2 regions of the Kosakonia sp. Marseille-Q7440 genome follow, and region 1 is predicted to be linked to the other one. Evidence: predicted binding sites of a transcription regulator. Region 1 holds the regulator's gene; the other holds the start of a gene.
What was found. Region 1 encodes sigma-54, which starts transcription at its own class of promoters, with help from an activator protein. Its sites were predicted from a motif close to GTTGGCACANNTTTCGCTNT; they were not measured.
Positions count from the first base shown of each region.

Region 2: a site for sigma-54 is predicted at 782-801, ahead of norV (anaerobic nitric oxide reductase flavorubredoxin). Genes of this name have one in related genera too.

Region 1 is NZ_CBCPLT010000002.1:649,369-656,568, forward strand. It holds gene arcB (aerobic respiration two-component sensor histidine kinase ArcB) at 1-1,279, shown strand, start outside; gene elbB (isoprenoid biosynthesis glyoxalase ElbB) at 1,510-2,163, shown strand; gene mtgA (monofunctional biosynthetic peptidoglycan transglycosylase) at 2,160-2,891, shown strand; gene npr (PTS phosphocarrier protein NPr) at 2,892-3,164, opposite strand; gene rapZ (RNase adapter RapZ) at 3,161-4,015, opposite strand; gene ptsN (PTS IIA-like nitrogen regulatory protein PtsN) at 4,061-4,552, opposite strand; gene hpf (ribosome hibernation promoting factor) at 4,633-4,920, opposite strand; gene rpoN (RNA polymerase factor sigma-54) at 4,943-6,376, opposite strand; gene lptB (LPS export ABC transporter ATP-binding protein) at 6,425-7,150, opposite strand; gene lptA (lipopolysaccharide ABC transporter substrate-binding protein LptA) at 7,157-7,200, opposite strand, start outside.
Region 2 is NZ_CBCPLT010000002.1:1,143,780-1,150,979, reverse strand. It holds gene norR (nitric oxide reductase transcriptional regulator NorR) at 1-660, opposite strand, end outside; gene norV (anaerobic nitric oxide reductase flavorubredoxin) at 842-2,284, shown strand; gene norW (NADH:flavorubredoxin reductase NorW) at 2,281-3,414, shown strand; gene hypF (carbamoyltransferase HypF) at 3,359-5,632, opposite strand; gene fdhF (formate dehydrogenase subunit alpha) at 5,637-7,200, opposite strand, start outside.

The DNA of each region.
Region 1 (7,200 bases):
CCAGCCGCTCGACTTCACCAGCTTCCTGGCGGATCTGGAGAACCTCTCCGGGTTGCAGGCGCATCAAAAAGGGCTGCGTTTCGAACTCGAGCCGACGCTGCCGCTGCCGCACCAGGTGATCACCGACGGCACCCGTTTGCGGCAGATCCTCTGGAACCTGATCAGCAACGCCGTGAAATTTACCCGCGAAGGGCAGGTGACGGTGCGCGTGCGCTACGACGAAGGTGAGATTCTGCATTTTGAAGTGCAGGACTCCGGGATCGGTATTCCGCGCGATGAGCAGGACAAAATCTTCGCCATGTATTACCAGGTGAAAGATAGCCATGGCGGCAAACCGGCCACCGGTACCGGCATCGGGCTTGCTGTCTCGCGTCGTCTGGCGAAAAGCATGGGCGGCGATATCACCGTCAGCAGCCAGCCTGGCAGCGGTTCGCTCTTTACGTTGACCGTCCATGCCCCTGCGGTGGCGGAAGAGGTCGACGACGCCTTCGAAGAGGATGAGATGCCCTTACCGGCGCTGCATGTGCTGCTGGTAGAAGATATCGAACTCAACGTGATCGTCGCGCGCTCGGTGCTGGAGAAACTCGGCAACAGCGTCGATGTGGCGATGACCGGCGGTGCCGCGCTGGAGATGTTCGCCCCGGGCGAATATGACCTGGTACTGCTTGATATTCAGCTGCCGGATATGACCGGGCTGGATATCTCGCGCGCGCTGACCAGCCGCTATTCGCGCGACGAACTGCCGCCGCTGGTGGCGCTGACCGCAAACGTGCTGAAAGATAAGCAGGAGTATCTGGATGCCGGCATGGATGATGTCTTAAGCAAACCGCTGGCGGTGCCAGCATTAACGGCGATGATCAAGAAGTTTTGGGACGCCGGAGATGAGGAGGAGGAACAGGTGGCAACGATAGACAACGACAAAGCGCAAACTCTGCTGGATACCGCCATGCTTGAGCAGTACCTCGAGCTGGTTGGGCCGAAGCTGATTACCGATGGGCTGGCGGTGTTTGAGAAGATGATGCCAGGCTACCTGAGCGTGCTGGAGTCGAACCTCACCGCGCGCGACCAGAAAGGGATTGTTGAAGAGGGGCACAAAATTAAGGGTGCTGCTGGATCCGTCGGCTTGCGCCATCTGCAGCAGTTAGGCCAGCAGATCCAGTCCCCGGATCTTCCCGCCTGGTGGGATAATGTCGGCGAATGGGTGGAAGAGATGAAGCAGGAGTGGCGCAATGATGTCGCGGTGCTCAAAGCCTGGGTGGCAGACGCTGCAAAAAAATGACCCCGGATTAACCGGGGTGCGCGAATACTGCGCCAACACCAGGGAAACCGTGGCTGCGCCGTAATTTTTGGTTTTAATTGCAAGGGCGCAGTCTATTAAAATTCGACCACACGCACATAAGATAGCAAATCTTAAATGATTTGTTACAGCAATCAGTGAAATGTGTGAAGCAAGGCTCCCTTATCAAAATTTTTAGTTATTGACCGCAATTCGCAGAAAGGATGTTTGGCATGAAAAGAGTCGGCGTTGTTCTTAGTGGGTCTGGCGTGTATGACGGTTCCGAGATCCACGAAGCGGTAATTACCCTGCTGGCGCTTGCCCGCAACGGCGCAGAGGCCGTCTGTTTTGCGCCCGATAAAGCGCAGAGTGATGTCATCAACCACCTCACCGGCGAAAGTAGGGCGGAAAGCCGTAACGTGCTGGTTGAAGCTGCCCGCATTACCCGCGGCAAGATCGCGCCGCTGGCGCAGGCATCGGTAAACGATCTGGATGCGCTGATTGTCCCCGGCGGCTTTGGCGCGGCGAAAAACCTCAGCAGCTTTGCCAGCCTCGGCGGCGACTGCGCGGTGGATAACGATCTGAAAAGCCTCGCGCTGGCGATGCACCAGGCTGGAAAACCGCTCGGTTTTATGTGCATTGCACCGGCGATGCTGCCGAAAATTTTCGACTTCCCGCTGCGTCTCACTATTGGAACCGATGTCGATACCGCCGAAGTTTTGGAAGAGATGGGCGCGGAGCACGTGCCGTGTCCGGTGGACGATATTGTTGTCGATGAAGAGAACAAAGTGGTGACCACACCGGCTTATATGCTGGCGGAAGATATTGCCCAGGCGGCAACAGGGATTGAGAAGCTGGTGACGCGCGTGCTGGTATTGTGCGAATGAAGCGAGGCGGACGCGGTACGCTGAAGACCGTGCTGAAACGTCTTCTTCTGCGTGTTCTGTTAGTGCTGGTGGCCTTCTGGGGCGGCGGTATTCTGCTGTTCAGCTTCTTGCCAGTGCCGTTTTCCGCGGTGATGGTCGAGCGGCAGCTGAGTGCGTGGCTGAGCGGGGACTTTAGCTATGTCGCCCACTCCGACTGGGTCAGCATGGATGAGATCTCGCCGTGGATGGCGCTGGCGGTGGTTGCCGCTGAAGATCAGCGCTTTCCCGATCACTGGGGATTAGATGTGGAAGCCATCGAAAAAGCGCTTTCGCATAATGAAAAGCATGAGAACCGCATTCGCGGCGCTTCGACCCTGTCGCAACAGACGGTGAAAAACCTCTTTTTGTGGGACGGTAAAAGCTGGCTGCGAAAGGGGCTGGAAGCGGGGCTGACGGTAACGACGGAAGCGGTGTGGACGAAACGGCGCATCCTGACGGTCTACCTGAATATTGCGGAGTTTGGTGACGGCATATTTGGTGTGGAAGAGGCGTCGCAGCGCTATTTTCATAAACCCGCGAGCCGGCTGACGATGTCGGAAGCCGCGCTGCTGGCGGCGGTGCTGCCGAACCCGATTCGTTATAAAGCGGCAGCGCCTTCAGGTTATGTGCGTAACCGTCAGGCGTGGATCATGCGCCAGATGCAGCAGCTCGGTGGCGAAGGCTTTTTGCAGAGTAACAACCTGCACTGATTACTCTTCGTCGAACCCGGCGATAAACAGCGCCACCACCGCGGCCAGCGCTTCCTCTTCCTGGGGGCCGCTGGCTTCGACTTCAATCTGTCGGCCTTTGGCGGAATCCAGCATCAGCAGAGCGATCACGCTGCTGGCTTCCGCTTCGGTTCCCTCTTCGTTACGCAGCAGCACTTCCGCGTCAAAGCCCTGTACCAGTTCAAACAGTTTCATCGCCGGGCGCGCGTGCATGCCCAGCTTATTGGTGATCTCAACGGTTTGTTTTACGGTCATGTTTTGCGTTTTTCCAGCGTACGGTGACGGGACTGCACGTTTTTGCCGCGCGAGCGGAAGTAGTCCGCCAGCTGTTCGGCGATATAGACAGAGCGGTGTTTACCCCCGGTACAGCCGATGGCCACCGTCAGGTAGCTACGGTTGTTGGTCTCCAGCATCGGCAACCACAGCTCGAGGTAACTGCGCGTCTGATAGATAAAGTTATGCACTTCGGTGTGCCTGTCGAGGAACGCGGCAACGGGCTTATCGAGGCCGGTCATCGGACGCAGCTTCGGATCCCAGTGCGGGTTCGGCAGGAAGCGCACGTCAAAGACGTAATCAGCATCGATAGGGATGCCGTGCTTGAAGCCGAAGGATTCGAAGACCATGGTCAGTTCGCGCTCGCGTTTGCCTAAAAGGCGAGTGCGCAGCATCTCCGCCAGCTCATGCACTGACATCTCTGAGGTATCAACAATCAGATCGGCACGCGAACGCAGCGGCTCAAGCAGATTGCTCTCTTCATCGATGGCGCTCTCCAGCGACAGGTTTTTGCTTGAGAGCGGGTGCAGGCGACGCGTGTCGCTGTAGCGGCGAATCAGGGTGTTGCGATCCGCATCTAAAAAGAGCAACTGCGGCGAAAACGCCTCCGGCAGATTGCTCATCGCCTGCTCAAAGATCTCCGGCGACTCCGGCATATTGCGCACATCGATACTGACGGCGGCAGAGATCTGGCGATCGGCGAGGGTTTGCGCCAGTTCCGGCAACAGCACAACCGGCAGGTTATCAACACAGTAGAAACCCATATCTTCCAGTGCGCGTAGCGCCACGGATTTCCCTGAACCCGAACGACCACTGACGATCATCAGGACCATGGGTCATTTCTCCTCAGAACGACTGACAAGTAGAGTCTTACCCGGTTACGCATCGCCGCGCTCGCCTTCTGTCTGCGTGATGATCTCATACAGCTCTTCATCACTCTGCGCGCCGCGCAGGCGTCGACAAATGGTTTTATCCGCCAGCCGTTTGGCGACCAGCGAAAGGGTATGCAGATGCGTTTTGGTCTGATCTGCCGGCACCAGCAGGGCAAAGAGCAGATCGACGGGTTGATTATCGATAGCGTCGAAGGCAATAGGCGTTTCGAGTTGCACAAACACGCCGACGGCGCGCAGTGTATCTTCCTCGAGCTTGCCGTGAGGAATGGCGATACCGTTACCAATGCCGGTACTGCCCATCTTTTCACGCGTAAGAACCGCCTCGAAGACCACCTGCGGCGGCAGGCCTAACTGTTTCGCCGCCAGCTCGCTGATAATTTCCAGCGCGCGTTTTTTACTCTGGCAGTGAACGCCGCTACGGGTGCATTCCTGGTTAAGTACTGTGCTCAGTTGAAGAGCCGAATCGTTATTCATCATAATTTCACCTAAGCGACGCCGGAGCCAGCACCCAACCGGGTTGCGGTCGGGTGCAACGCGCCAGACGGACGCCCGGACAATTAGTGTTGTTTCAGTTTATCTTTATGCTTCGTGAGCTGCCGCGCCAGTTTATCAATTAAACCGTCAATAGCAGCATACATATCTTGTCCTTCCGCACTGGCATGCAGCTCGCCTCCATTCACATGCAGCGTGGCATCTGAAATGTGCGTCACCTTTTCCACTTTCAACACAACATAAACCTGATTAATCCTGTCGAAATAGTGCTCCAGCTTGGCAAATTTGCTGTTTACAAACTCGCGCAGGGCATCGGTAATCTCAACGTTTTGTCCGGTGATGTTTAGCTGCATAGTGTCTTCCTTATCGGTTGGGTCACACCAGCTGTTTACGCTGGTTAGACGGCGGAATGGATAAAGATTCTCGATACTTCGCAACGGTTCGCCGCGCGACCATGATCCCCTGATCGGAGAGCAGCGTCGTCAGCTTACTGTCGCTCAGCGGTTTTGCAGGGTTTTCCGCGGCGATCAACTTCTTCACCAGTGCGCGAATGGCCGTGGAGGAGGCTTCGCCGCCGCCTTCGGTATTCACGTGGCTGGAGAAGAAATACTTCAGTTCAAAAATGCCGCGAGGACTGTGCAGGTACTTCTGGGTGGTCACACGAGAGATGGTCGACTCGTGCATCTCGACGGCCTGGGCGATATCCGCCAGCACCATCGGTTTCATAAACTCTTCGCCCTGCTCAAAGAACGCCTGCTGCTGCTCGACGATGCAGCGGCTGACGCGCAGCAGCGTGTCATTGCGGCTCTCCAGGCTTTTGATCAACCACTTCGCTTCCTGCAAATTACTGCGAATGAACTGCGTATCGGCGTCATTACGCCCGCCGCTGCCCATCGCTGCATACTGCTGGTTGATCTTAAGACGCGGAATGCTGTCGGCGTTAAGCTCCACCGTCCAGCGCCCGTTGTGCTTGCGCACCAGCACATCGGGGATCACATACTCTGGCTCGCTGGTCTGGATCGACTGACCGGGGCGCGGATCGAGGGACTGGATCAGAGTGACAGCCTCTTTCAGCACATCCTCTTTCAGGCGCGTCACGCGCATCAACGAGCGAAAGTCGTGATTGGCCAGCAGATCGAGATGATCGCAGATAATCAGTCGGGCCTCTTCACACCATGGCGTCGCTTTCGCGAACTGGGAGAGCTGAACCAGCAGGCAGTCGCGCAGATCGCGCGCCGCTACGCCAACGGGATCGAAACGCTGAACGCGCTTTAGCACCGCTTCGACTTCATCCATGCCGATCTCGTCATTTCCCATGCTCTCGAGGATCTCCTCCAGCGTCACGGTGAGATAACCGGTTTCGTCCACGGCATCAACGATCGACGTCGCAATGGCGCGATCCGTATCGGAGAAGGGCGTCAACTCAACCTGCCACATCAGGTAATCCTGCAGCGACTGGGTGGTTTCGCCCTGGTAGATCGGCAGTTCATCATCAATGTAATCGTTACTGCTGCCTGATGGGGTGCCCGCGGTGTAGATCTCATCCCAGCTGGCATCGAGCGGCAGTTCGTCGGGCATCTCTTTCTGTTCAAGCGCATCTGCGGTGTCCAGGCCATCTTTTTCCTGAACCTGTTCGCTATCCACTTCTTCGTGAAGATCGGTTTGTTCCAGCAGTGGATTGCTCTCCAGCGCCTGCTGAAGTTCCTGCTGAAGTTCCAACGTGGACAACTGCAAAAGGCGAATGGCCTGTTGCAGTTGCGGCGTCATGGCTAGCTGTTGGCTAAGCCGTAGTTGCAAACCTTGCTTCATATTCAGAGCAGCACTCTCCGACAAAAAATGTCAATAAACCTTACCCTATCAGAGTCTGAAGTCTTCCCCAAGATATACGCGCTTAACATGTTCGTCTTCAAGGATTTGCTGCGGCGTGCCGTGGGCGATGAGATGTCCCTGGCTGACAATATAGGCGCGCTCACACACGGCCAGCGTTTCGCGCACATTGTGGTCGGTAATCAGCACCCCAAGCCCGCTGTCGCGCAGATGCTCGATAATGCGTTTGATGTCGATAACCGAGATCGGGTCAACGCCCGCAAAGGGTTCATCGAGCAGGATAAATTTCGGGTTTGCCGCCAGCGCGCGGGCAATCTCGACGCGGCGACGTTCACCGCCGGAGAGCGCCTGGCCCATGCTGTCGCGCAGGTGATCGATGTGGAACTCTTCCATCAGCTCATTGGCGCGATCTTCTCGCTGTTCCGCGGTGAGATCGTCACGAATTTGCAGCACTGCCATCAGGTTGTCGTAAACGCTGAGGCGGCGGAAGATGGAGGCTTCCTGCGGTAAATAGCCGATGCCGCGGCGCGCGCGCGCATGCAGCGGCAGCAGGCTGATATCTTCATCATCAATAATGATGTTGCCGGCATCGCGCGCAACAATCCCGACCACCATATAGAAGGTGGTGGTTTTCCCTGCGCCGTTAGGGCCAAGCAAGCCGACGATTTCACCGGAATTAACGGTCAGACTGACGTCTTCGACCACGCGACGGCCTTTGTAAGCCTTGGCGAGATTCTTTGCAGTTAATGTTGCCATAACGGATTAATTACTCTTCTTTTGCGCCGGGGCCGGGGCGGATTTATTGC
Region 2 (7,200 bases), 490 kb from region 1:
ACCGGTGCCGGTTTCGCCGCCAATCAGCACGTTGAGATCCGAAGGCGCAACGATGGCGATCTCTTTTTTCAGCTGCACCATCCCCGGCGACAGGCCGATCATCTCGCTGCGCGCGACCTGCTCAAATGCCGCGGGCGCACCGGGCAACATGTTCTGCCGCTCCAGCTCCTCAATCAGCAACGCGTTATTGAGCGCGCCTGCCGCCAGCGCGGCAACCAGCCGCAGCTCCTCGTCGCTGAAGGCGTCAAACTGATCCGGCGACATGCCATCAAGCGTCAGCGCGCCAATCAGGTTTTGCCCGGCAAACAGCGGCAGGCCGACGCAGGCATGCACCTTGAGTTTCTCCTGGCCGGGGATCAGGCCATCGTAGGGATCGGGCAGATCGCTGTCGGCGGGAAAGCGCACCACATCGCCAGCGCGGGCAATCGCTTCCAGCCGCGGGTGGCCTTCAAGGGTAAAGCGCCGCCCGAGCACATCCTGCGCCAGCCCATCGATTGCCAGCGGGATAAACTGCCGCGCCTCGTAGCGCAGCAGCGCCGAGGCATCGCACGCCAGCACCTGGCGCAGGGTGGTGATCAGCCGCTGGAAACGATCCGCGTGACCGATCCCGCTTTGCAGCTCAATGGCGATGCCCGCCAGTACATTCAGTGAAAAACTCATTCTGACCTCACTGTCATTTTGACAACGCATAGTGTCATATTGACTATATTTATCATAGTCATAATGACATTACAATTTTCGATTATTTTAAAAAAATATATCAATATCAAAATGATAAAAAGCTGGCACGCCTCTTGATATAGCCATGTATCACATTGAGAAACTGCACAGGACTACGATCATGGCGATTCACGTAAAAAACAACATTCACTGGATAGGACAGCGCGACTGGGAAGTTCGTGATTTTCACGGCACCGAATACAAAACCCTGAAGGGCAGCAGCTATAACAGCTACCTGATCCGCGAGGGCAAAAACGTGCTGATCGATACCGTCGCTCACAAATTCAGCCGCGAGTTCGTGCAGAACCTGCGTGGCGAAATCGATCTGGCGATGATCGACTACATCGTGATCAACCATGCCGAAGAGGATCACGCGGGCGCGCTGACGGAGCTGATGTCGCACATCCCCAACACGCCAATCTACTGTACCCATAACGCTATCGACTCTATTAACGGTCACCATCACCACCCTGAATGGAATTTCCATGTGGTGAAAACCGGCGATACGCTGGATATCGGCAACGGCAAACAGCTAATCTTCGTCGAAACGCCGATGCTGCACTGGCCCGACAGCATGATGACCTACCTGACCGGCGACGCGGTGCTGTTCAGCAATGACGCCTTCGGCCAGCACTACTGCGACGAACATCTGTTTAATGATGAGGTGGATCAGGCCGAGCTGTTTGAGCAGTGCCAGCGCTACTACGCCAATATCCTCACCCCCTTTAGCCGGCTGGTGACGCCGAAAATTACCGAGATCCTCGGCTTTAACCTGCCGGTAGAGATGATTGCCACCTCCCACGGCGTGGTGTGGCGCGATAACCCGACGCAGATTGTTGAGCTGTATCTGAAATGGGCGGCGGATTATCAGGAAGATCGCATCACCATTTTCTACGACACCATGTCGAACAACACCCGCATGATGGCCGACGCCATCGCCCAGGGGATTACCGAAGTCGATCCGCGCGTGGCGGTGAAAATCTTTAACGTCGCGCGCAGCGATAAAAACGACGTGCTCACCAATGTTTTCCGCTCCAAAGGGGTGCTGGTCGGTACCTCGACGATGAACAACGTGATGATGCCGAAGATCGCCGGGCTGGTGGAGGAGATAACTGGTCTGCGTTTTCGTAATAAGCGCGCCAGCGCCTTTGGCTCCCACGGCTGGAGCGGCGGCGCGGTCGATCGCCTCTCGACGCGTTTGCAGGATGCCGGGTTTGAGATGTCCCTCAGCCTGAAAGCGAAATGGCGGCCGGATGTCGACGCGCTGGAGATCTGCCGCCAGCACGGGCGCGATATCGCCCGCCAGTGGGCGCTCGCTCCGCTGCCGGAGCCGCTCAGCCAGCCCGCCGCGCAAGCCGCCAGCGGCTGCGCAGAATCAGCCGCCGATCTCGGCCCGCGTATGCAGTGCAGCGTCTGCCAGTGGATTTACGATCCTGTAAAAGGCGAGCCGATGCAGGAGGTCGCGCCGGGTACGCCGTGGTCTGAGGTGCCGGACACCTTCCTCTGCCCGGAGTGTTCGCTGGGTAAAGAGGTATTTGACGAACTGGCAGTGGAGGCAAAATGAGCGCCGGGATTGTGATTATCGGCTCGGGCTTCGCCGCCCGCACGCTGGTGAAAAATATCCGCAAGCTGGACAGCCAGGTGCCGTTGACGCTGATTGCCGCCGACGGCATGGAAGAGTACAGCAAGCCGGAACTGAGCCATGTGATAAGCCAGGCGCAGCGCGCTGAGGATCTGATCCGCCAGACGGCGGGCGACTTCGCCGAGCAGTTCAACGTGCGCCTTTTCCCCTACACCTTCGTCACCGCCATCGATCCCCATGCGCAGGTGGTGAAAAGCGCCGACAGAAGCTGGCAGTACGATAAGTTAGTGCTGGCGACCGGGGCGAAAGCCTTTGTGCCGCCGCTGCCGGGGCGTGAAATGATGCTGACGCTCAACAGTTTGCAGGAGTACCACGCCTGCGAAGAGCAACTGCGGGCGGCAAAGCGGGTACTGATTGTCGGTGCCGGGCTGATTGGCTGTGAGTTAGCGATGGATTTTCAGCGCGCGGGCAAAACCGTCACCCTGCTGGATAACGCCGCCAGCATCCTTCCGGCGCTGATGCCGCCGGAGGTGAGCGCTCGCCTGCAACACTGCCTGACGGCAAACGGCGTGCGCCTGCTGCTCGCCGCTAAGCTTGCACGGCTTGAGGCTCGGGAGAGCGGCGTACGGGCGCAGCTGGATGATGAACGCAGTATCGATGCCGATGTGGTGGTCGCCGCCACCGGCCTGGTGCCGCACACCGCACTGGCGCAAGCTGCCGGGCTGGAGACCCGCCGCGGAATTGTCGTCGACGCAACGCTGCAAACCAGCCATCCGCATATCTTCGCGCTGGGCGACTGCGCCGAAATCCACGGTCAGGTGCTGCCCTTCCTGCAACCCATTCAGCTCAGCGCCATGACGCTGGCGAAAAACCTCACCGGCAGCCCGTCGCAACTGACGCTGCCGCCGATGCTGGTGAAGGTGAAAACGCCGCTGATGCCGCTGCATCTGGCGGGCGAAACTTCGCGCGCCGACCTGCGCTGGCACATCGCTACCGATGCCGCAGGCATGGTGGCAAAAGGGGTCGACGACGCCGACAAGCTGCGCGCGTTTGTGGTCAGTGAAGATCGCATGAAAGAGGCCTTTGCGCTGCTGAAGGCGCTGGGGCAATAGCCCGCGCGGCCGCCACCAGCCCCTGGCCGAAGGCGATGCCGCCATCCCCGGCCGGAAGCTGGTGGGGAAAAAGCAGCGTGAAATCGGCCAGGTAGTGCTGTAAGCGGGCTTTCAGCAGGCGGTTATGCAGCACGCCGCCGCTGAAAACCAGCGTCGTAATGCCGCGCTTTCGAGCCTGCTCGCGCGCAAGCCCGGCAAAGCCGCACGCCAGCGCATCGTGAAATGCCCATGCCCGCGCGGGCGGTGCCGCCTGCCAGCCCAGCCACGTCTGCCAGAAGGTCGCCAGATCTAGCCGGTTCCCGCGAAGCGGCATTTTCACCGGGTGCTCAACGTTTTCCGCTTTTGCCGCCAGCGCTTCCAGCTGGCAGGCGGCCTCCCCTTCATAGCTCAGCTGTTCTGGCGCGCAGCCAAGCGCGCAGGCCAGCGCATCAAACAGACGCCCGCAGGATGAGGCCAGCGGCGCGTTGATGCCGCGCGCGATTGCTCTCTCCAGCACCGGCCAGTTCTGCTGCCGGATAAGCGCCGTTTCCGGGTAATCCTGCCACCTCTCAACAAAGGCCAGCATCTGCGCCAGCAAGTTGCGCCACGGCTGGCGCGCGGCGAGATCGCCCCCCGGCAGCGCTACCGCCGGCAGGCCACCGAGGTGCTCGCAGTCGCGGTAGTTGACCCGCAAACACTCCCCGCCCCACAGCGTACCGTCCTCGCCCATACCGATACCATCCAGGGTTATGGCAATCACATCCCCGCCGTCGAGCGGCCAGCCATGCTCGCCAAGGCAGGCAGCAGCGTGGGCGTGGTGATGCAGCACGGTGTGAACCGGCAACCCGGCGCGATCCGCCCATGCGCGAGTGCGGTAGGCCGGATGTGCATCCACCACCACCTGCTGCGGGGTGAAATCGTAGATCTGCTGCATCAGGCGCAGGGCATTTTGCCACTGCGCCTCGACGCCGTCATCGGTTAAATCGCCGAAATGCTGCCCCGGCACGGCACGATCGCCGCGCAGCAGGCAGAAGGTATTTTTCATCTGCGCGCCGAGGCAGAGCAGCGGCGGAATGTCACGAAAGCCCGGCGGCAGCGGCAGCGCATCGGGCACATAGCCCCTGGCGCGCCGCAGCATCTCGCCGCTCGCCCGCACCACGGAGTCATCCATACGCTGCACAATATCGCGATTATGCAGCAGGAAACCGTCGACCATCGACGCCAGCTCAGCCTGCGCGGCAGCGTTGGTGAGTGCTGGCGGTCTACCGCTGAGGTTGCCGGAGGTCATCACCAGCGGGCGCTGCAACGCCTGCGCCAGCAGATGCTGCACCGGGTTTGAAGGCAGCATCACACCAGTCTCATCAAGCCCTGGCGCAATGGCATCGCACAGGCCGCTGACGCTTGCGCTCTCCACCAGCACAATCGGTGCCGCAGGCGTAGCCAGCAGGCGCTGCGCTTCAGGGGAGAGCCCGTCGCTTGACGCCAGCATCACCGCTAGCGGTTTCGTCGGGCGCTGTTTTCGCGCGCGCAGATAGCGCACGGCGGCCTCGTTGCCCGCATCGCAGACCAGATGAAAGCCGCCGATGCTTTTCACCGCCACCACGCCGCCGCTTTTGATCAGCGCCACCGCCATCTGCAACGCCTCTTCGCCCGCTGCCCGGTAGCTCGCATCATGCCAGCTCAGTTGTGGGCCGCATTCTGCGCAGGCCACCGGCTGGGCGTGAAATCGCCTGTCCAGCGGGTTGCGATACTCCGCCTCGCACTCCGGGCAAAGGGGAAACGCCGCCATCACCGTCAACGGGCGGTCATAGGGCATGGCATGAATGATGGTGAAACGCGGCCCGCAGTGGGTGCAGTTGATAAAGGGATAACGGTAGCGGCGCCCGGCGGGATTGAACATCTCCGCCAGGCAATCAGGACAGGTTGCGGCATCGGGAACAATCTGCGTATCCATTGCCCCGCCCGCGCTGTCGCGGATGGTGAAGGCCTGCGGTAAAACAGGCCAGTGAAAGGGGTGCTGCTCAACGCGATCGATGCGCGCCAGCGGCGGACAGCGCTGGTGCAGCAGGGAGAGAAAGGCCTGCGCGTCGCCAGCGAGGCGTATCTCTACGCCCTGCGCGTCGTTACAGACATCGCCGTTCAGCGCCAGCTGCTGCGCCAGCTGCCAGACAAAGGGGCGGAAGCCCACCCCCTGCACTTTTCCATAAACGCGTAAGCAAACCCCAGGGCTTTGGCTCATATCATCATTGCAGCGCCGCATCGCGCAGGCGCGTCTTCATCTGTTGATAGGTGCGCTGAGTGTACGCTTCGGCCCAGGGCTGATCGTTGATCGCACTCACCCGTACCGCGCAATATTTGGTCTCCGGCGTTTTCGATATCGGATCCAGATTATCCTGCGTCAGCTCGTTACAGGCACCGATCCACCACTGGTAGGTCATATAGACGCTGCCCTGGTTGATGCGCTCGCTGACATCCGCGCGGGTGATGACCTTCCCGCGACGCGACTCCACCCACACCAGCTGGCGGTCGCGGATCCCCAGCGCATCGGCATCCTGCGGGTTGATCTGCACAAAGCCCGGCTCATCGGCGAGGGTTTGCAGCGCCGCGCAGTTGCCGGTCATTGAGCGGCAGGAGTAGTGCCCCACTTCGCGCACGGTACAGAGCACCAGCGGGAATTCGCTGTCCGGTCGCTCGGCGGGCGCGCGCCACGGTGCGGCGAAAAGGTGGCCTTTGCCATCCGGCGTATCAAACTTATTGTCGTGGTAAAGGTAAGGCGTGCCGGGGTGTTCGAGCGTCGGGCACGGCCACTGAACATGGCCCATATCGCCCATCTTCTCGTAGGTGACGCCGTAAAAGAGCGGGCAGAGTTCGCGCAGTTCGTCCCAAATCTGCTGATTGTTGTCGTAGTGCATCGGGTAGCCCATCTCGGTGGCAATCAGGCTGATAATTTCCCAGTCACGTTTGACGTTGTAGGTTGGCTCAATCGCTTTTTCGAAACGCTGGAAACCGCGGTCGGCACAGGTAAAGACGCCGCCATGTTCACCCCACGAGGTGGCGGGCAGCAGCACGTCTGCCTGCTCGGCGGTTTTGGTCATAAAGATGTCCTGCACCACGATAAAGTCGAGAGCCTCAAAGCCTTTGCGCACCAGGCCCAGGTCCGCTTCGGTCTGGAGCGGATCCTCGCCCATGATGTAGTAGGCTTTCACTTTGCCCTCCAGCGCCAGGTGCGGCACTTCGGTAATGCGCACGCCCACCTGATCATCCATTACCGCCGGATCGATCCCCCAGGCAGCGGCGAATTTCGCCCGTACCTGTGGATCAACCACATCCTGATAACCGGGGAACTGGTTCGGGATGACGCCCATATCGCAGGCACCCTGCACGTTATTTTGCCCGCGCACCGGGCCGACGCCGACATGCTCGCGGCCGAGGTTGCCGGTGAGCAGCGCAAGGCTCGATAACCCTTTCACCACATCGACCGCCTGACCAAACTGCGTGACGCCCATGCCCCACATAATGGTGGCCGACGGCGCGGCGGCAAAGGTGCGCATCGCCTGGCGTACCTGTTTTGCCGGCACGCCGGTGAGGTGTTCCACCGCTTCCGGGGCGTACTCTTTTACCGTTTCACGGTAGGCATCCAGCCCGGTGGTAAAGCTGGCGACATAATCTTTGTCATACAGCTCCTCTTCGAGCAGCACATAACCGAAGGCATTGACCAGCGCCATATTGCAGCCATTTTTCAGTTGCAGATGCTGGTCGGCGATGCGCGCGGTCTCAATACGACGCGGGTCACAGACGATAATTTTC